DNA from 3 places in the Siphonobacter sp. BAB-5385 genome. Region 3 is predicted to be linked to each of the others. Evidence: riboswitches for the same ligand, from Rfam matches in the RefSeq annotation. Region 3 holds a riboswitch; each other region holds the start of a gene.
The links. A riboswitch is a leader RNA that binds a small molecule or an ion and turns the genes downstream of it on or off. The one in region 3 is predicted to bind cobalamin.
Positions count from the first base shown of each region.

Region 1: another riboswitch for cobalamin. It lies ahead of metE (5-methyltetrahydropteroyltriglutamate--homocysteine S-methyltransferase); the one in region 3 lies ahead of BWI93_RS06890 (TonB-dependent siderophore receptor).
Region 2: another riboswitch for cobalamin. It lies ahead of BWI93_RS23125 (cobyrinate a,c-diamide synthase); the one in region 3 lies ahead of BWI93_RS06890 (TonB-dependent siderophore receptor).

Region 1 is NZ_NMPS01000206.1:4,405-10,891, reverse strand. It holds gene BWI93_RS20310 (acyl-CoA thioesterase) at 1-64, opposite strand, end outside; gene metE (5-methyltetrahydropteroyltriglutamate--homocysteine S-methyltransferase) at 184-2,493, opposite strand; cobalamin riboswitch at 2,724-2,939, opposite strand; gene pgk (phosphoglycerate kinase) at 3,202-4,389, shown strand; gene BWI93_RS20295 (PolC-type DNA polymerase III) at 4,461-5,084, opposite strand; gene BWI93_RS20290 (FUSC family protein) at 5,306-5,863, shown strand; gene BWI93_RS20285 (SDR family NAD(P)-dependent oxidoreductase) at 6,163-6,487, shown strand, end outside.
Region 2 is NZ_NMPS01000220.1:71,684-78,170, forward strand. It holds gene BWI93_RS29140 (cobaltochelatase subunit CobN) at 1-1,763, opposite strand, end outside; gene BWI93_RS23125 (cobyrinate a,c-diamide synthase) at 1,756-3,090, opposite strand; cobalamin riboswitch at 3,196-3,472, opposite strand; gene BWI93_RS23130 (Hsp20/alpha crystallin family protein) at 3,722-4,165, shown strand; gene BWI93_RS29805 (hypothetical protein) at 4,444-4,878, shown strand; gene BWI93_RS29810 (sugar phosphate isomerase/epimerase family protein) at 4,788-5,297, shown strand; gene BWI93_RS23140 (alpha-L-rhamnosidase C-terminal domain-containing protein) at 5,367-6,487, opposite strand, start outside.
Region 3 is NZ_NMPS01000070.1:145,081-151,567, forward strand. It holds gene BWI93_RS06870 (DUF3050 domain-containing protein) at 103-879, shown strand; gene BWI93_RS06875 (GMC oxidoreductase) at 1,102-2,847, shown strand; gene BWI93_RS06880 (four helix bundle protein) at 2,882-3,331, shown strand; gene BWI93_RS06885 (gluconate 2-dehydrogenase subunit 3 family protein) at 3,381-3,992, shown strand; cobalamin riboswitch at 4,319-4,596, shown strand; gene BWI93_RS06890 (TonB-dependent siderophore receptor) at 4,636-6,487, shown strand, end outside.

The sequences.
Region 1 (6,487 bases), on a different contig from region 3:
TATTCGGAAAAACAGCTTTAAATACGCGGGTTTCTGCCGCTTTGATTTTTTCTTCTAAAGACATGAGAAATGGGTTTTGAGTTTAGGGTTTAGAGTTTAGGGTTCTGAATCGAATCATGGGCTTATCCGTTATACGCTACGGTCCACGCAACTCAAAACACTAAACTCTAAACCACAAAACCTCTAAACGCTTATCGTCTGCTGGAGCTGCCGGGCGGCGGCTACCATGTTTCGTAAGGCCTGATCGGTTTCGGCCCAACGGCGGGTTTTCAGGCCGCAGTCGGGATTGACCCACAAGTTACGAGCCGGAATCGTACGAAGTGCTTTTTCCAGCAAATGTGCCATTTCTTCCACGCTCGGTACACGCGGTGAGTGAATGTCGTACACGCCGGGTCCGATCTCATTGGGGTACTGAAAGTCCGAGAACGCTTCCAGCAATTCCATCTGCGAACGGGACGTTTCGATGGTAATCACGTCGGCATCCATCCGGGCAATGGCCTCCATGATGTCGTTGAATTCCGAGTAACACATATGCGTGTGAATCTGCGTTTGATCCGCTACGCCCGCAGCACTTAGCCGGAACGCGTCCACGGCCCAGGTCAGGTACGTCGCCCAGTCCGCCCGCCGCAGGGGCAATCCTTCGCGAATGGCGGGTTCGTCAATCTGAATGATCCGGATGCCTGCTTGTTCCAGTTCCTGTACCTCATCCCGAATCGCTAAGGCAATCTGGAAGGCCGTATCCTTACGTGGCTGATCATCCCGGACAAAGGACCATTGCAGGATCGTGACCGGACCCGTCAACATCCCTTTCATATATTTCTCGGTTTTCGATTGAGCGAAGGTCGTCCAGCGTACCGTCATGGCTTCGGGACGTTCTACGTCACCGTAAATAATCGGTGGCTTCACGCAACGACTGCCGTAACTCTGTACCCAGCCGTTTTGGGTGAATACGTAGCCCGTCAGTTGCTCACCGAAGTACTCCACCATGTCGTTACGCTCGAACTCGCCGTGTACCAGCACGTCCAGCCCTACTTCCTCCTGCCAGCGAATGGACCTTTCGATTTCGGTTTCTACAAACGCTTCGTATTCAGCCTGGCTTACTTCGCCTTTCTTATACTTCGCTCGCCATTGCCGCACCTCGTCGGTTTGGGGAAAGGAACCAATGGTAGTCGTGGGGAAGAGTGGTAATTGCAGACTTTCTCCCTGAATTTGCTGACGAATAGCAAAGGTACTATACCGCTCAAAATCATCCGTTTGCACGGCCTGTACCCGCGTTTTAACGGCAGTTTTGTGAATCAGCGGACTCGTCCGGCGACTTTCCAGAGCCACCTGATTTTCCAGCAGTAATCCCTGAGCTTCTCCCTTGGCCAGACGTCCCAGCGTCACTACTTCACCGAGTTTCTGCTTGGCAAAGGCCATCCAGTTTTTGATTTCCGGCGTCAGTACGGCGTCGTTTTTCTCTAGATCCAGGTCATACGGCACGTGCAGCAGGGAGCAGGACGGAGCAATCCAGACGCGATCTTTACCCAGTACGTCCACCGCTCGCTGAATGAACGTCAACGATTGCGTAAAGTCATTTTTCCAGACGTTTCGTCCATCTACTACGCCCAGCGAAAGGATTCGTTGCGAAGTGACAAAACTGGTATCGGCCAGCATGGCTTCCAGTTGTTCGTTGCCCCGTACCAAATCCACGTGCAAAGCCGCTACGGGCAGTTGCAGGGTCAGAGCCAGGTTGGGCTGTATGCTTTCAAAATACGTGGCAACCAGCAAGGACAGCTGAGGTACTGCCCGAGCCAGGTATTCGTAGGCCTGTTGAAAAGCGATTTGCTCATTCTCGGATAAGTCCAGCGTCAGGCAGGGTTCGTCGAGCTGTACCCAGGTCGTACCTCGGGTAGCCAGTTCGCGTAGTACGTCGGCGTACACGGGCAACAAGGGTTCGAGCAGATCAATGCGATGGAAACCCGCTTCTTTTTCTTTGCCCAGCAACAGAAACGATACGGGGCCAAGCAGGACGGGCTTCGTCAGAATACCCATTTGCTTGGCATCCTCAAAGTCGTGAATGATTTTGTCGGAATACCGTTTAAACTGCTGATTTTTCAGAAATTCCGGAACGATGTAATGGTAATTAGTATCAAACCATTTCGTCATTTCCATCGCCTTGATGTCCAGCCCATTCTGCTGAATACCCCGGGCCATAGCGAAGTAGATTTCCAGCTCGCGATTACTCTTGCCGTCAATCAGCGACTGGTAACGCTCGGGTACCGCTCCTACCATCAGGGCCGTATCCAGTACCTGATCGTAAAATGAAAAGTCGTTGGAAGGAATCCACTGGATACCCGCTTCCTGTTGCGTTTGCCAGTTTTGCCGACGGACCTGCCGTCCGGCCCAGAGGAGTTCGTCTTTGGAGATTTTTCCGGCCCAGAATTGTTCGCTGGCCCATTTCAGTTCGCGTTTGCTGCCCACACGGGGGTAGCCCAGGTTGTGCGTAACCATGTTGTTTGTGTTAAAAAAGGGTTTGAAAAAACGCCTCTGAAACACCCAACCCGCCAAAAAAGGTGAATTGTTACGAATGCTTAGGCATACGATCTCCGGCTCACGTTCGTCGCTGAACGTCAGAAGAAGAATACACGTTTTCGACCCCGCTCTGAGCATCAGAACCGGGCGAAGAAACGCCTACAACATTTGTAAAATCAATGCGTGCATCAGGCCTTAGTCGTGAAGGCATGACCATTGAGAAGGTTGGCAAGTCTCCTGGCTTGTACCATGCTGGCCCCCCTTCTCATTCCTCGCGGAACAATGGGAAATTTGGGTAGCACGTGTTTCGCTGCGGCGAAACGGGTACTTACAGTAGCACGTCTGCTCGTGATTTACACACGATTCCTTTTTCATTCCTTGGGGAGCGAAGACCTCCCCACGAAACCAACCATCCGATTGACGGGCATTACAAAGAACGCCGCAAATATAGAGCATAGTTTTTTTAAATACGGAAGCAGAATCTTTTTTAGAAACGACAACGGCCCGCGTACCCAGACTTGCAGCGTATATCTTTTTAGCAAACTTTTAAGAGGTTTCGCTTAAAAACTCGTCAGGTTTAGGGAAGTTTGGCCGAATTTCTAAATTTGTTCCGTTCTTGACTAACGCTTCAGAACTTTGTTACCGCGTGGTCTTACCATTACTCATTTAAACTTCTGATTCTATCTGATGAAGACGCTGAACCAGTACAATTTCGCCGGAAAAAAGGCACTTGTCCGCGTAGATTTCAATGTCCCTTTGAATGACCGCTATGAAATTACTGACGATACCCGCATCAAAGCTACGATCCCCACGATTCAGAAAATTCTGAACGACGGTGGTTCGGTAATCCTGATGTCGCACCTGGGTCGTCCGAAAGATGGTCCTACCGAAAAATATTCGCTCAAACACCTGGTTAATGCCCTGTCGCTGATTTTCAACCGTCCGGTAAAATTTGCCGATGATGCCATTGGTCAGCAGGCTGTAGATCAGGCCGCTAACTTACAGCCCGGTGAAATCCTGCTGCTGGAAAACCTCCGTTTCTACAAAGAAGAAGAAAAAGGAGATGTAGCTTTTGCCGAGAAATTGTCTCGCCTGGGTGATGTTTGGGTAAACGATGCTTTTGGTACAGCTCACCGGGCCCACGCGTCAACGGCGGTAATCGGTCAGTTCTTTACTGACAAAGTAAGCGGTTACGTCATGCAAGCCGAACTTGACAACGCTCAACGGATTCTGGATAATGTAGAGCGTCCGTACACGGCGATCATGGGTGGAGCGAAAATCTCCGATAAAATTCTGGTGATCGAACGCCTGCTGGATAAAGTGGATACGCTGATTCTGGGTGGCGGTATGACCTACACCTTCACGAAAGCCTTGGGTGGACAAATCGGAAATTCCATCCACGAAGACGACAAAATGGAGCTGGCTCTGGAGCTGATTGAAAAAGCGAAAGAAAAAGGTGTAAACCTGCTGATGCCGCTGGATACGGTGATTGCCGATAAGTTTTCCAACGACGCCACCAAAACGACGGTTCCCGCCGGTCAAATTCCCGAGGGCTGGGAAGGTCTGGACATTGGACACCAGTCGATCGTAGTATTCAAAGAAGCCATCCTGAATTCGAAGACGATTCTCTGGAACGGCCCCATGGGCGTATTTGAATTCCCGAACTTTGCTGTAGGTACCAACGCCATTGCGGAGTACGTAGTAACGGCAACCGAAGAAAACGGAGCCTTCTCACTCATCGGTGGTGGTGATTCCGCTTCTGCGGTAAACAATGCCGGATACGGTGACCGCGTAAGCTACGTATCGACGGGTGGTGGAGCTCTGCTCGAATACATGGAAGGCAAAACGCTTCCCGGTGTAGCCGCTCTGGATTAATTTCCTGAAGCTATACCCAAACGACAAAGAGCCGATCCCGTGGGATCGGCTCTTTGTCGTTTATTGCTTGCTTACTCGGCCAGCTTAAACTTTTTCGCCAGAGCAAACACTTCTTTGAACGATTTCGTAGTCAGCTGAGCGTCTTCGAGGGCATTGTGAAATTCGGCGTCTTCCCGTTCCAGTCCAAAATAACCCGCAATGGCTTTCAGACTTAGCGACTTGGGTACAGGTTTGCCATTGGCTTTCAGTACTTCAAAGGTGAAATAGCCGAGCGTATGCAGATCCAGCAGTTTGTTGGAATACGGCCATTTAATTTTCTCTTCCCGGTAGGCGTACCGCAGGAAATTAATATCGTTGATGACGGATTGTCCGCTAATGATAACATCCCGCAGATACTGGGAATTATCCAGCGTCTGGGTACGGCCCCGGAGGCGACCGAGCTTTTCCAGTATCCACTCTTCAAATTGTGGGATGACGTCGTAAATCATGGGAGCGTCGTCGAGATCGCTCAGACTCAGACCGTGAATTTTGGCTGAATATTCCGAGAAAGCTTCTTCGTTTTCCGGATAGACATTCGACAGGTACGTTCCCAGTTCATTCCAGTCATCATCGCACAAAACGGCTCCAATTTGTATGATTTCATTCCAGCCGGGTTCACCTCCGGTCATTTCCAGGTCTAAAACAAGATAAGGCATCGGTTCAAGTTGAGTAGAATTCAAAGATAAGGCAACAGCCCTATTATTCACCGGATTTCGATTCAGGAATCCGTAAACCAGTCATTCCGGGAATTTTGTTCAAATGATTGCGTAGATTATTAGAATAGTACAAAAATATTCAAAACTCTTCAGGCTATTTGTGCGTTAATTTTATAGAAGCCATTAAAGTACGACCGTTTGGTCACAGCCCGAAAAGTACCATGATCTATAAAACACTTATCAACCCCAAGAAACGAATCATTGAGCTTGAAAAAACAATTTTAGATGAAATCGAGCTCAAAAAGACTACTTTTTTATACGCATTCCGGATTTTGTTCGGAGCAGCCATTGCCTGGATGTTACTCGATTTACTGCATATCGAGAAAAAAGAATGGGCACTTATTTCAGTAGCCATCGTCTCCGAGCCTGATTTTGGTGATCTACGTCGCAATACGATTTCCAGGATTATTAATACTATTAGCGGCTGTCTGATTGGTATTGTTTTTATCGTCCTGACGGGTGTTAATATCTTTTCCCTCTTTCTAGCCATTGCGGTAGCCATCTTCATGGGTACACTCATCAAACGGTATCCTTCTAGCTGGAAACTGGCTCCCTCTACGGTAATTGCTGTCATGACGCCAGCGATTTTTCAGCAAGCTTCCTGGCAGGATGCTCTTGAAATTGCCCTTCTCCGTACCTCGGAAGTAACCTTGGGCTGTATTGTCGCCTTTCTGGTCGGCTGGTTTTTCTCCGTGGTAAAGCGGAAGTTTAATTTCTAGGTTTCGGTTCCAGGCCAGGGGTCGAAGCCCCTGGTTACAACAGGGGCCACCCCTTCGGGGTTTACCGGGACGCTGAAATCCTTCGGTAGTGTCAAACTTCTGAAACCTTTCAAACGTTAAACGATCCCTACAAGGCCTTTGGTAACGGACCAGCCCCGCCTGCCTTTTATATGTATTTTCTTCTATCCATTCTTTTTTCCAGGAATTACACGAAACTTGTGGCCGCAGTAAAAATGCCGATCTAAATAGGGTATTACCGCCCTCGATCTGGTCTTTTCTTACAAAAACCAACAACAAGGATGAGTGTATTTAGTCTTGCCGGAAAAACGGCGGCCATTACCGGCGGTGGCAGTGGTATTGGCCGGGCCATTAGTGTCGAATTTGCCAGTCAGGGTGCTCATGTACATATTCTGGATCTGAGTGCGGAAGGGGCTCAGGCGACGGCTCAGGAAATTGAGTCAGCCGGTGGTAAGGTAACCGTACACGCCGTCAACGTAACGAATCAGGGCGAAGTACTGGCCGTTTTCGAGGCCATTGGCTCGCTCGACATTCTGGTCAACAACGCGGGTATCGCCCACGTCGGTAATCTGGAAAAAACGACCGAAGCGGACCTCGACCGTATCT
Region 2 (6,487 bases), on a different contig from region 3:
TGCGTGTATTGCGAAGTAGATACGCGTCCCACTGCCTGTGCGAGTTGCTCGGGCGTTAGGTAGGTTTCATCGTACGAACAGCGGTCAATGAGCTGGTGAATCAGTTCCGTACCCGTGGTCGGTAGGTTTTCCAGCGAATACCCTTCATCCTGCATGGCCTGTAACATCGCCAGGAGGGAAGCCGGAGCGTCGAGTCCGACGGCATTGCCAATCTGGGAGGCTTTGGCGTTCGAATTGGTAAAAATGAAGGCGACTCGTTTCTGAGCGTTCGGCGTATGCCGAAGTCGGGCCAGTCGCTGAGCAATTCCGGTTACCCGCTCGATGCGATCGGGGACAGGCTCATACGCCGTGGTATCGCCGTTTTTTTCCTTGAAAGAAATGGGAACGGTGATGATACGCCCGTCAAATTCGGGAATGGCGACGTTCATGGCCGTATCCAGGGGTGTCAGGCCGCGACTCGATAATTCCCAGGGCACACGACTCATTCCACTCGTGATGGCCTGTAAAATCGGTACATCGAGCTGACGTAAAGCCCCGGACGAACCCTGCTGATCGGCATCCGTCATGGCATAGGAAACCGTATTGATCAGCGTATCAATGGCCACGCCTGTCGTTCGATCAAAAAACTGAAAGGCCTGCGGGCAGCCCGTTCCGGGATGAATCGCTTTCAAGGAAGAAGTATACACTGCCAGGGCATTGATCTGGCGATCTTCCAGTGAACGAATCAAGGCATCGACGAAAGCCGTGTTCCCACTGATCCAGTGCGAACGGTAAAAGGTAATCCCGACCGTCGGTTGCCGGGGATCGTAATGTTTTTGCCAGTCGCTCAGTTCCGCATTTTCGGGTAAGTCGGGATGGTAAAGGCCGTGTTCGGGCAGCGTCTGGGGCAGGTCGGCTCCGTACCCCGTCAGCAACAGGTGATCGGAAAGGTAGTACAGCAGCGACGTAAAATTCCCCGCTCCGCCCGCCTGCACGTAGGACAAGGCATCCTGCTGAATGGCTGGAGATACCGTAGAAACCGCCGCAAATTCGGGGTTTAGTTCGCCCGTACCGCTGATGACAATCAAATGCTGCTGATTCTGCTGGGCCCGCTTCACCAGTTCATGAAAACCCGGTACGCTACTGGGCCGTCCGTGAATTCGCAGAATAATCACCTGAGCCGCTCCAATCTCCCGCTCCAGCAACTGAGCCATGTGAGCCTCGGTCTTGATCGCCAGTAAACTCAGGCCCAGTACTTTGGGAAAATCGTCGGGTAAACTGATCCGGCTGAGGGTCAGCAAATCCGTATCGGCGTGCGTCAGAAACACGATTCCATCGGTGGGCGAGGGCGTTTCTCCGCGTAGGGTAGCGGTTTCCGAGCCTTTCCAGGTGTAATACTGAAAGACAAATTCGGCCAGTTCGGCGGGCGGACTCAGGAAGCAGTCGGCGGCCAGCATGCGATCAATGTAATCGAAAATGGCTTTGATGTGCCATTCGCTATTGACCGAATGAAACCAGACCGAATGCCCGTCGAAAAGCAACGTAGCCACGTTCGCCAGCGTGCAGGGGCCCAGGCAGCCGCCTTTGGTCAAGTGAACCTGATTCCGCATTTTTCGGCGGAGCCATTCGTTTTTGTAGACGTCAACCAGTACCGGGGCGTACCCGCGGTCGGTTCGCCCGCAGCAGCAGGCATTATAGCAGTAGGACAAATGTCCCCGCCGCTGGACCAGATTAATGGCTTTTCCGTCGGGTCGCATGACCCGTTGCCGTTTGATTTCAGCCATGTTGATGCGTGGAAAGGGAAGTAGAAAGCGTACGAAGCAGATCCGTCAGCCACGTTGGGCCATCGCCCCAGTATAAGTGTACGTACGAAGCCAGGGTATTTTGTACGCGGTAGATTTTAGTCCCGACTTCCAGACCCCGGGCATTGCGGACCGGAGCCAGGGAAGCAAACTCTTCCGCTTCCTGTAAGGTAGAGTAATGAAACTCGTGACCTTTCAGTAAGGTATTTTGAAAGTGAATTTGTCGATAACCCAGGGTCAGCTTCGCGTGTTGCAGACTCGTTGAAAAGGGAAACACCCCCGCCATCGGATAGCTGTGACCTTCCGCATCGGTTAACTGCCGGCCCAGGTACATCAACCCGCCACATTCCGCGTAGGCGTATCCGCCGTTCTGGCAATACGCTCGCACGCTTTCCCGAAAGGACGTATTGGCACTCAGGGCCTGAGCGTGCAATTCAGGGTAGCCACCGGGCAGGTACAAGAGATGCGTTTCGGGCAGCTCGCTATCCCGTAGCGGACTTACGTACTGTACTTCCGCCAGGGCTTCCAGCACCGCTAGATTTTGGTGATACTGAAATGAAAACGCTTCATCCCGGGCGATAGTCACCTTACAGGCCGTACGATGGGACAAGGCTTGAGCTAGGGGAGCCTCTTCATTGGTTTTAGTAAGGGCTAAGAGCCGATCCAGGTTAATGGTCTGCGGAATCTTCCGGGCGATGGCTTCGATGATTCGCTCGTAGTCGATCTCCGAAGACGTACGTAACCCGAGGTGACGCGATGGAATGGTAAAATCGGGATGGGTAGGGAAATAGCCCAGACAGGGCAACCCTACATCCTGACAGGCTTCTTCCAGAAAACGGAAATGCGAGGCCGTCTGTACACCATTGAAAAGGACGCCGGCGATTTGTATGCCCGCGTAAAAATGCCTGAAGCCGTACAGGAGTGGTGCTGCCGAGTACGCCATTGCCTTGGCCTGTACCACCAGGATGATGGGTATACCCAGGCATTCGGCCAGCGAGGCCGTACTTGCCTGCATCCGGTCGGCTCCGTCGAACAGGCCCATCACACCTTCGGTAACGGCCACATCCGCTCCGGAACGGTACGTTTGATAAAGCGTTTTCAGGTGTTCGGGGGAGGCCATAAACAGATCCAGATTGATACTGGCTCGTCCGGCGGCCGTACGATGGTGCTGACTATCAATGTAGTCGGGCCCGCACTTGAAGGGCTGAACCGTTAGGCCCCGGTGTCGCAAAGCCCGCAACAGACCCAGCGTAAGCGTCGTCTTACCCGAACCACTGTGCGGAGCCGCAATGAGAAAATGACTGGCCATGAAAGAATAAGCTGGCCTTCCTGAAAAAGACAAAAAAGAAGAATCGGAGACGTGTACACCCCTCCGGCAAACCTACTTCTGATTTCCGCCTTAGTCCGTGAAAGCGTGTAACCGATACAAAAAGGCAGGTCTCCTGGCTCGTTTCCTTCCCAAGGCCTTCCCATACGCGAGGTACAGTGGCTTCTCTAAAGAAAGTTTACAGTAGTCGGTTTTCCGTTTACAGTTGATTAGTGAAGTATTTTACTCCTGAAAACTGAAAACAGTAAGCTGAAAACTGAAAAACATACAGTTGCACGACAGCTCGTGATTTAAACCGCATCGGCGGTCCGCACGATTCCCTATTCATCCGCGGTTAAGCAGAACCTTTTCGGGGACGAAGATACGTTGCTTTGCTTGCCTTTCAGTAGGATAAACCCTGGGATTCGTCCCCAATGGTTGGGATAGTAGTAAGATTATTGAATCCGTTAACTGTCAAAAGGAAAGATTACCTAGTGAAAATTTGACAGTTTTCGCTGACAAAAGGTAAGAAAAACAATTTTGGCATGCCCGTTTAAAAGAGCGGAAGTGATGAAGAAATGTCTTCATTACATTCGTTTGATCAACTTTTAAAAAGGAGGTAACTATGTCACTCATGAGAAAAAAGGATGAGCTGTTTCCCAGCTTCCCCAGCTTTTTTGATGATTTCCTAGGTCGCGACCTTTTCAATTGGAATCAATCGCATTTTTCATCGACGGGTACGACCGTTCCGGCGGTGAATATTCGCGAAACCGCCGATGCGTTTGAAGTCGAAATGGCTTCTCCGGGGATGAGAAAAGAAGATTTTCACATCCAGCTTGACGGAAATACGCTGAAGATTTCCTCTCAAAAGCAATCGGTAACGGAAGACAAAAAAGAAGAACACTACTCCCGCCGGGAGTTTAGCTACCAGTCTTTTGAGCGGACCTTTGTTCTGCCGAAAGATGTCGTCAATGAAGAAGGCATCCAGGCCCGCTACGAAAATGGACTGCTGCATCTGACCATTCCTAAACGGGAAGAGGTAAAACAGAAAACTCCCCGGTTGATTAGTATTCAGTAATTACTGCGATACTTCACTTTTGAAAGGACTGCTTTAGAAGCAGTCCTTTTGTGTATAAGGGGCTATTGAGGGGGTAGGAAGCCTTTTTAATTGTGGTTTGACGAGCGTCTGTGACGCTTGTCAATGCGTTCTACAAGGCAAAGCTTTGCGACAGTTCCTAGATACAAAAGGATTACTCCCGAAGCAGACAAACCAGCAACGAACTTTCCTGCTAGAACGAAAACCACTCGATCCACAAGGAGTGTATCTTTGAATACAAATCTTATCTAAATCTTTCTATGAAAGTATTCTTTGTCCGCACACTTCTGATGGCTCTGCTGGGGCTGGAAGTCACCTTTGCCCAAAGTAATAAACCTTTATACACTTTTCCTATTGGGGTTCAGGCGTATACGTATCGCAATGAATTTGCGAAAGACGTGGAGAAAACGCTGGATCTGATTGCCTCGCTGGGCATTACGGAAATCGAGGGAAATACGCCGAAAGGTCTGACTCCGGAAGCGTACAAGCAGATGCTTCAGAAGCGGAAGCTTACCATACCCGCCACAGGAGCTTCGTACGAGGAGCTGGTGAGTGACCCTCAGAGTGTTATCAAACAGGCAAAAGCCCTGGCTCCCGGTACGTTATGGTCGCCTGGATTCCGCATCAGGGAGCATTCAACATCGATCATGCGAAAAAAGCCGTCGAAGATTTTAACAAAGCGGGCAAAGTACTGAAAGCTGCGGGTTTAACTTTCTGTTACCACAACCACGGCTACGAGTTTAGCCCTTACGTACAGGGAACGTTGTTTGATTACCTCGTCAAAAACACCAATCCGTCGGATGTTTCCTTTGAGCTGGATGTTCTATGGGCTCAACACGGCGGGGCCGACCCCGTGGCTTTGCTCAAAAAATACGGCAAACGGTTTCAGTTGATTCACCTGAAAGACCTTAAGAAAGGAGTAAAAGGAGACTTTACGGGATCAACCCCGCTGGAAAACGACGTAGCCTTAGGAACAGGACAGATCGACATTCCCGGCGTTATTAGAGAGGCCAAGCGGCTGGGCATTCGCCATTACTTTATTGAGGATGAAAGTCCGAGTATCGCTCAGCAGGTGCCTCAAAGCATTGCGTACCTGAAAGGATTAAAAGAATAAAAATGCCTTGATAGAAAAGCCCCCCGCTTAAAAATCAGCTTTTAAGTGGGGGCTTTTTGTCTAAATACCTTATAACTCAAGTACCTGAGATCCTTCCTGAAGGGGATAGACTTTGCCCTTCCAGTAGAAAGTGCCACTCGTCGCCGGAGGAAGGGTGATGCGGGCGGTTAACTTGCCTTGTGCGTTTAAGGTATACTGCGTTTTGATCGTCCCTGCGGGGTGGGGCATACTCCCCGAAGCTTCTTTCAGGGTACCTAAGGCCGGAGCAATCCTTATTTTCTTAAAACCTGCCGCCTCGGAATCAATGCCGAGTACGATGCGGTAAAACTCGATATTCGGACTCGAACCCCAGGCGTGGCAGTCCGACCGGGACGGTTCGGGCATTTCGGCCCAGGTCGTCAGGCCCAGTCCCATCTGATCCTGCCAGAGTTGCAGATGATTCAACAGAAGATCACCCAGTCCGGCTTTGCTCAGGGCCTGATTCACGTAGTAGCGAAAGTAAATGGTGGTTTGCGTCAAACTGCGATCCGAAAGTACCGTTTGCATCACCTGCTTGGCCTGATCTGCTTCAACCACACCCGCGAGTACCGCCAGAGCATTGACGTGCTGGGAATACGAACGCTGCGTTTTTGTATCCGCTAGTAGCCCTTTTCCCGGGTTCCAGTAATGCTGATAAATGGCTTTCTTCAGGTTCGTTTGTAGCGTCTGGTAATGCTGAGCCAAAGCGGGCAGGCCCAGGTTTTGTTCGAGTTCAGCGGCCATTTGCAGGGACATCAGGTACAGCAAATCCTGAAAAGCTGAATCACCGTCTTTTTCGCGGGGCGGTTCGCCGTAATCGAAGCTGTTTGCCCAGTCGGCAAAAAACCAGTTCGGGACGTAGCCTAAACTGTAATCGGGCTTGAGCCATTGTTCGTACCAGGATAAAATCTGCCGGTGGGCGGGAAGCAACGTTTTCAGATAATTCGCATCGTCCCGGTAGCGATAGTAATCATAGCCCATGCCAATCCAAAGCAGTGAAAACGAAGAAATAAACTGGTGCAGATTAGAAGGGTATCGGCTCATGGTCAGTCCATCGGCTACCATCGACTGCCGACCCTGCTCCAGGGCATTTTTCACCAGCCACGGGTCGCGGGTGTTGTAGAGGGTAATCAAGGCCTGGATGCGGGTATCGCCGAAATACTGCAACTGTT
Region 3 (6,487 bases):
GAAAAGGTATTCCATATAATCAAGCGAAAAGGTCGGTGGCTTGCCATCGGCCTTTTCTTTTAGTTAGCGAATCAGACTACGACACCGCAAATCCCCAAAACCATGTATCAACATCTGCTCAACGAACGACTGGACCCCTTACGTCAGCAGTTAATTGAACACTCCGTCTATCACCGTATTCACTCCATAGAGGCTCTACGGGTCTTTACCCAAAGTCACGCCTTTGCCGTCTGGGATTTTATGTCGTTGCTCAAAGCCCTGCAACGGCAATTGACCTGCGTGCAAGTGCCCTGGTTACCAACGGCTTCAGGGAACACGGCGTATCTGATTAATGAAATCGTTACGGGTGAAGAAAGTGACGTCGATCAGCACGGCGTACGCATGAGCCACTACGAATTGTACCTGCGGGCCATGCAGGAACTACAGGCGGATACTACGGTCATTGAAACGTTCGTAGCCGACCTGCGGCAGGGTAAATCCGTAAGCGAAGCCCTGGAAAATACTGGCATTCCCGAAGGAGCCCGGAATTTCGTAGCCTTTACATTTTCCGTCATTGATCGCAATCGTCCCCACGAAATTGCTGCCGCTTTTACGTACGGACGCGAAGACCTGATTCCGGATCTGTTCATCGAACTGGTACGCAATCTCAACGAACGCTTTCCGGGTCAGCTCGATACCTTCCGGTACTACCTCGAACGACACATTGAAGTAGACGGCGGTCATCATGGTCATCTGGCCGAAGCCATGGTGCAGGAACTCTGTGGTAACGACGAGACCAAATGGCAGGAAGCCATTGCCACGGCGGAAGAATCCATTCGTCAGCGGATTGATCTATGGAATTCCATCACGAGTCGTTTAGAACCCGTCGATCAGAACTAATTCGTAAAATTTTTAAGTAATTGCAGCGTTTCTAAAAGCAATACATCCAAAGAAAACTAAGGCTATGAAGTGAGCTTTTTTATCCGGCGAAGAATTCTAAACCTTCTTGGAAAAATTCTACTTGCTTCAAAGCCTGACTTCTCTGGAAGTAAGCGTACAAATCTTTACCTTTAAGTTTCAGTACCAACAACGAGTCTATACCTATTTCTTCACGCACTGCTTATGAGCAATTTCCACATCCAGGAAACGCCCGAAGTATTCGATGTCATCATCGTTGGCTCGGGTGCGGGTGGCGGCATGGCGGCTTATCAGTTATCGAAAGCCGGAGCCAAAGTCTGTTTACTGGAAGCAGGAGGTTACTACGATCCTGCTGATCCCAAGTACATTACGCAATTAAAATTCCCCTGGGAGTCCCCTCGTCGCGGAGCCAGTACCACACGTCCCTTCGGCGATTTCGACGCCGCCTGGGGAGGCTGGCAATTGGAAGGCGAACCGTATTCAGCGGCACCGGGTACCGAATTTCACTGGTTTCGTAGCCGAATGCTCGGCGGCCGTACCAACCACTGGGGCCGTATTTCGCTGCGTTTCGGTCCCGACGATTTTCGTCGCGGAACGCTCACGGGCATCGGGGATGACTGGCCGATTACGTATGACGATGTCGCTCCGTATTACGATAAAGTCGATAAACTCATCGGTATTTTCGGTTCGAAAGAAGGGCTTCGCAACGAACCCGACGGCCATTTCTTACCGGCTCCCAAACCGCGTTTGCACGAATTGATGCTTAAGAAGGCGGGAAAAAATCTGGGAATTCCGGTTATTCCGTCGCGTCTATCGATTCTGACAAAAAAAATTAACGACGAACGCGGTCAGTGTTTCTACTGCTCGCAGTGTGGCCGGGCCTGTCAGGTATACGCTGACTTTTCTTCTTCGTCCTGCCTTTGCAAACCCGCGGTCAAAACGGGTAATACCCGGCTGATCAACGGAGCGATGGTTCGCGAAGTACTGACCGATCAGAAAACCGGATTGTGTACGGGCGTTTCGTACGTGGATACCGCTACCTTACAGGAGCGGACGGTACGCGGAAAGATTGTGGTACTGGCGGCTAGTTCCTGTGAATCAGCCCGATTGCTGTTGAACTCCAAATCAGCCCGTTTCCCGAATGGACTCGCTAACTCCAGCGGGGTCATCGGTAAATACCTGAATGACTCGACGGGAGCCAGCCGTTCGGCCTTCATTCCGGCTCTGATGAACCGGAAACGGTACAACGAAGACGGTGTGGGTGGTATGCACGTATACACACCCTGGTGGCTGGATAACAAAAAGCTGGACTTCCCCCGGGGCTACCACATCGAATACGGCGGCGGCATGGGTATGCCCATGTACGGCTACGGCATGGGGATTCACGGCATGAACGGCAAGTACGCCTATACCGATGGAAAGTCATTGCCTTCGGGTGGTTACGGTTCGCGTTTGAAAGAAGATGCCCGCCGTTTCTACGGAGCGTACGTGGGTATGGCCGGTCGCGGTGAACCGATTCCCTTGGAAAGTAACTACTGCGAAATCGATCCGAATAACGTTGATAAATACGGGATTCCTACGCTGCGATTCCACTACAAATGGTCGGAAAACGAAGTGAAGCAGGCCCAGCACATGCAGGATACGTTTGAAGAAATGATCCACGAAATGGGAGGTATTGCGTTAGGAAATAAACCGGGGAAAGAACAGAACTATGGCCTGGAAGCTCCCGGCAAAATCATCCACGAAATCGGTACGGTCCGCATGGGCAGCGATCCCAAAAAATCCGCTCTGAACTCGTTCATGCAGGGTCACGACGTGAAGAACCTGTTCGTCGTAGACGCCGCTCCGTTCGTTACCCAGGGCGACAAAAACGTAACCTGGACGATCCTGGCGATGTCTATGCGAACGAGTGACTACATCATTGATCAGGTGAAACAGAAGAATTTATAAAGCGTTTTCTGTTTTCGGTTTACAGTTTTCAGTTATGGCTACCGTTCAGCGATTTGAGGATTTAAAAATCTGGCAAAAAGCTAGGGTATTTTCTGTATTGATTTTTGAATTAACGGGGACGGGTCCCTTTGGCATGGACTTTGACCATCGAAGACAGATCAGGCGTTCGGCAGATTCGGTCATGGACAATATTGCTGAGGGTTTTGGACGAGGGAGCAAAGGTGAGTTTATCCAGTTTCTGGGAATCGCCAAAGGTTCGTTAACGGAAGTCAAATCTCAGTTATACCGAGCATTAGATCGTCAGTACATTTCAACAGAGATCTTTGAAAAAGTGTACGCAGATGCCGATGAGCTAGGGAAAATGATCGCTGGATTTATTTCCTATCTGTCAAAAACGGAAATCAGAGGAAGTAAATACAAAGGCTCTACTGACAAAAATCAATTACAGGAACCAGCGTTGGATTATCAGGGCTGGACGGAGTAGACGTACTAATTACTGAAAACCGAAAACAGGCAACTGAAAACTGATACGCATGAAACGTCGCGATACACTTAAATCCATTGCACTCGGGTCGCTGGGCATGGCTACGGTTCCTTCGACGGACCTGGTGGCGGCACCGCCTGAGAAACCGCTACCCATTCCCGGTGGACGGCAGAAATCCGAAGCCATTCGGGATGCCAAACTCATGGCGGAAAAGTTCTTTACGCCGCACGAGCTGAAAACGATTACGGTCCTCTGCGACATCATCCTTCCCGCCGATCAGAAGTCAGGGAGTGCCTCGCAGGCGGGCGTACCCGCGTTCATCGAGTTTATGGCGAAAGACCAGCCCGTACACCAGACGCCCCTGCGGGGTGGGCTGGCCTGGCTCGACAGCGAAAGCCGCAAACGCTTTAACAAGAAGTTCGTAGAACTGACGAAGCCCCAGCAAATCGAAATCGTCGATGACATTGCCTACCCTGAACAGGCCAAGCCCCAGTACTCTCAGGGAGTAGCTTTCTTCAACAAAATGCGTGACATGACGCTTACCGGTTTCTACACCACCCGCATGGGCTTTGACGACCTCGGCTACGTAGGAAACACCCCCAACAATTGGGAAGGTGTACCCGAAGAGGTGCTGAAGCAGTATGGCTTGAGTTATGAATAGGGAATGTTTTAGGTTTGAAAAGAGAGTTTGAAGTTTGAAAAGGTGTGAAGTTTGAGTAAAGTTTAAAGTTTGTTGGGGTTTGAATAGCGTTTCAAGTTTGAGTGAAGTTTGAAATTTAAGTAGGGTGCAAGGTTGAGCGAAATAGGTTATTAACTTCATAGCCTAGGGTCATTTCACTGTACTTACAAGCCACTGAAACCCCTCTCAAACGCTCTTCACACCTAAAACCATTTAAACCTGAAACTTCACTGAAACCCCATCAGACCTCAATCTCATTCCCCAATGCTGATTCGGAGAAATACCGGGTCAGCATTTTTATTTTCCCTACTTTTGCGGACGTTTTAGGTTTCGGTACCTCCCGGTACCGGATTAAAAGGGAACACCGGTGCAAATCCGGGGCTATCCCCGTAGCTGTAAGTTTCGGTCAGTTTACAGTTTACGGTTTATCGTTTTCAGTTAATGGGTAATCGTATTTAACTGAAAACAGACAACCGAAAACTGCAAACTGAAGTTTCCAGACAAATCGCCACTGTATCCGTTCCGGTATGGGAAGGCGTCTGGGATGAAACGAGCCAGAAGACCTGCCTGAAACGAAATCCATTTCGAGCTTTCGGGTGAAAAGTCGTTTAGGAAAGGTAGACTATTGGCGGGTGGCTCTGACGCCCGTCCGTATCGTTTATGCCTTTCGCCTCGCGTAACCGGATTGCTCATCATCTCTTTTATTCAGAAAACGATGAGCGTTTTTACCAAAAGTACCCTTCTCTGTTTGTTGGCTACGACCGCTGTTTGGGCTCAGGAAACCCAGCTGGAACCCGTCACCGTGACGGCCAACCGTACCGATCAGAAACTCTCCCAGACCGGAAAAGTCGTCACTGTACTCCCGGATTCAGTCCTGCAAAAATACGCTACGCAGTCCGTCGGTGAATTGCTTTCGCGTCAGGCTGGCTTCATGGTAGTTGGTGCCCAGGGGCCTCTCGGTACCAATCAGGACGTATACGTACGCGGAGCCGGCCAGGGCAATACCTTGATTCTACTCGACGGCGTACCCATTTACGATCCCTCCGGTATCAACAACACCTTCGATCTGAACTTACTTTCCGTGGGCGAAATCGAACGGATTGAAATTCTGAAAGGAGCCCAGTCTACTCTGTACGGCTCGGATGCCGTGGTGGGGGTCATCAACATTTTCACCCGAAAGGAAGGCGACCGTCCGTTAGGAGCTTCGGCTACGGTACAGGGCGGGAGTTATGGTACGTTTCGGGGTACGGTGGGCCTGAATGGTTCTTCCAAAGCCGGATACTTCAACGCCCAGTACACGCGGTTACGTTCCGATGGGTTTTCGGCGGCATACGATGCCAAAGGCAATCAAAACTTCGACAAAGACGGTTTCTGGCAGGATAACGCCTTGTTCAACGGCGGAATCCAATTGGGATCGAAGTTGCTCTGGAAAGTACGGGGCATGTATTCCTGGTACCGAAATGAACTTGACGGGGGAGCCTTCAAGGATAGTACTCAATACGACTATACCAATACCATGAAAATGGCCGGTACGGGTTTTGAGTATACGCACAAACTCGGAAAGCTGACGGCCAATTATGCGTTTACGACCTTTGACCGGAAATCCGAGCTGGATCAGTCGAGTTTTGAGGGGAATACCCATTTCGCCGAACTCTACCATTCCTGGAATATACGACCCTGGTTTGATCTCATCACGGGAGCCGATCTTCGTTCACAAAATACCTATCAGGCTAATCCATACGGCCCACCCATTCAAAAAGATACGGCTCATACGCAGTTGATAAGTGCCTACGTAACCGCTCTGTTACGTAGTCGAACCAACCTTGCTCTGGAATTGGGTGGCCGGTATAATCACCATTCGTTGTACGGAAGCAATGTTACGTATTCGGTCAATCCTTCGTATCTGTTCAAGGATCGATACAAAGCCTTTGTCAATCTCTCCAGTGGCTTCCGAACGCCTACGTTGTATCAGTTGTATTCGGAATATGGCAACAAAAGCCTGAAACCGGAAACCAGTCGTTCGCTGGAGCTGGGGGTACAATGGTTTAACAAAGACAAAAAGTCCAATATACGGGTACTGTACTTTGATCGATTAATTAAACAAGTGATCGATTTCCAGTCACTCAGTCAGCCTCCGTATGGCCGGTATGTGAATTACAATCAGCAAAAAGATCATGGGTTCGAACTCGAAGGCTCTTACCTGTCAAACGGCTGGTCGCTGACGGCGAATGCGACTTACGTGACCGGGCAGGTTACGCAGCCCGTGAATGGACGCGATACGACGTTTAATAATCTATTCCGTCGCCCAAAGATTTTGGTCAATGCGACGCTGGGTTATCAGATTACCCCGAAAGTATTTGCTTCCGCTACAGTACGCTCTTTAGGGAAACGTGCAGATCGATTCTACAACGGTGAAACCTACCAAACGGAGCTTGTCGAGCTGAAACCTTACACCACTCTGGACGTTTACGCCGACT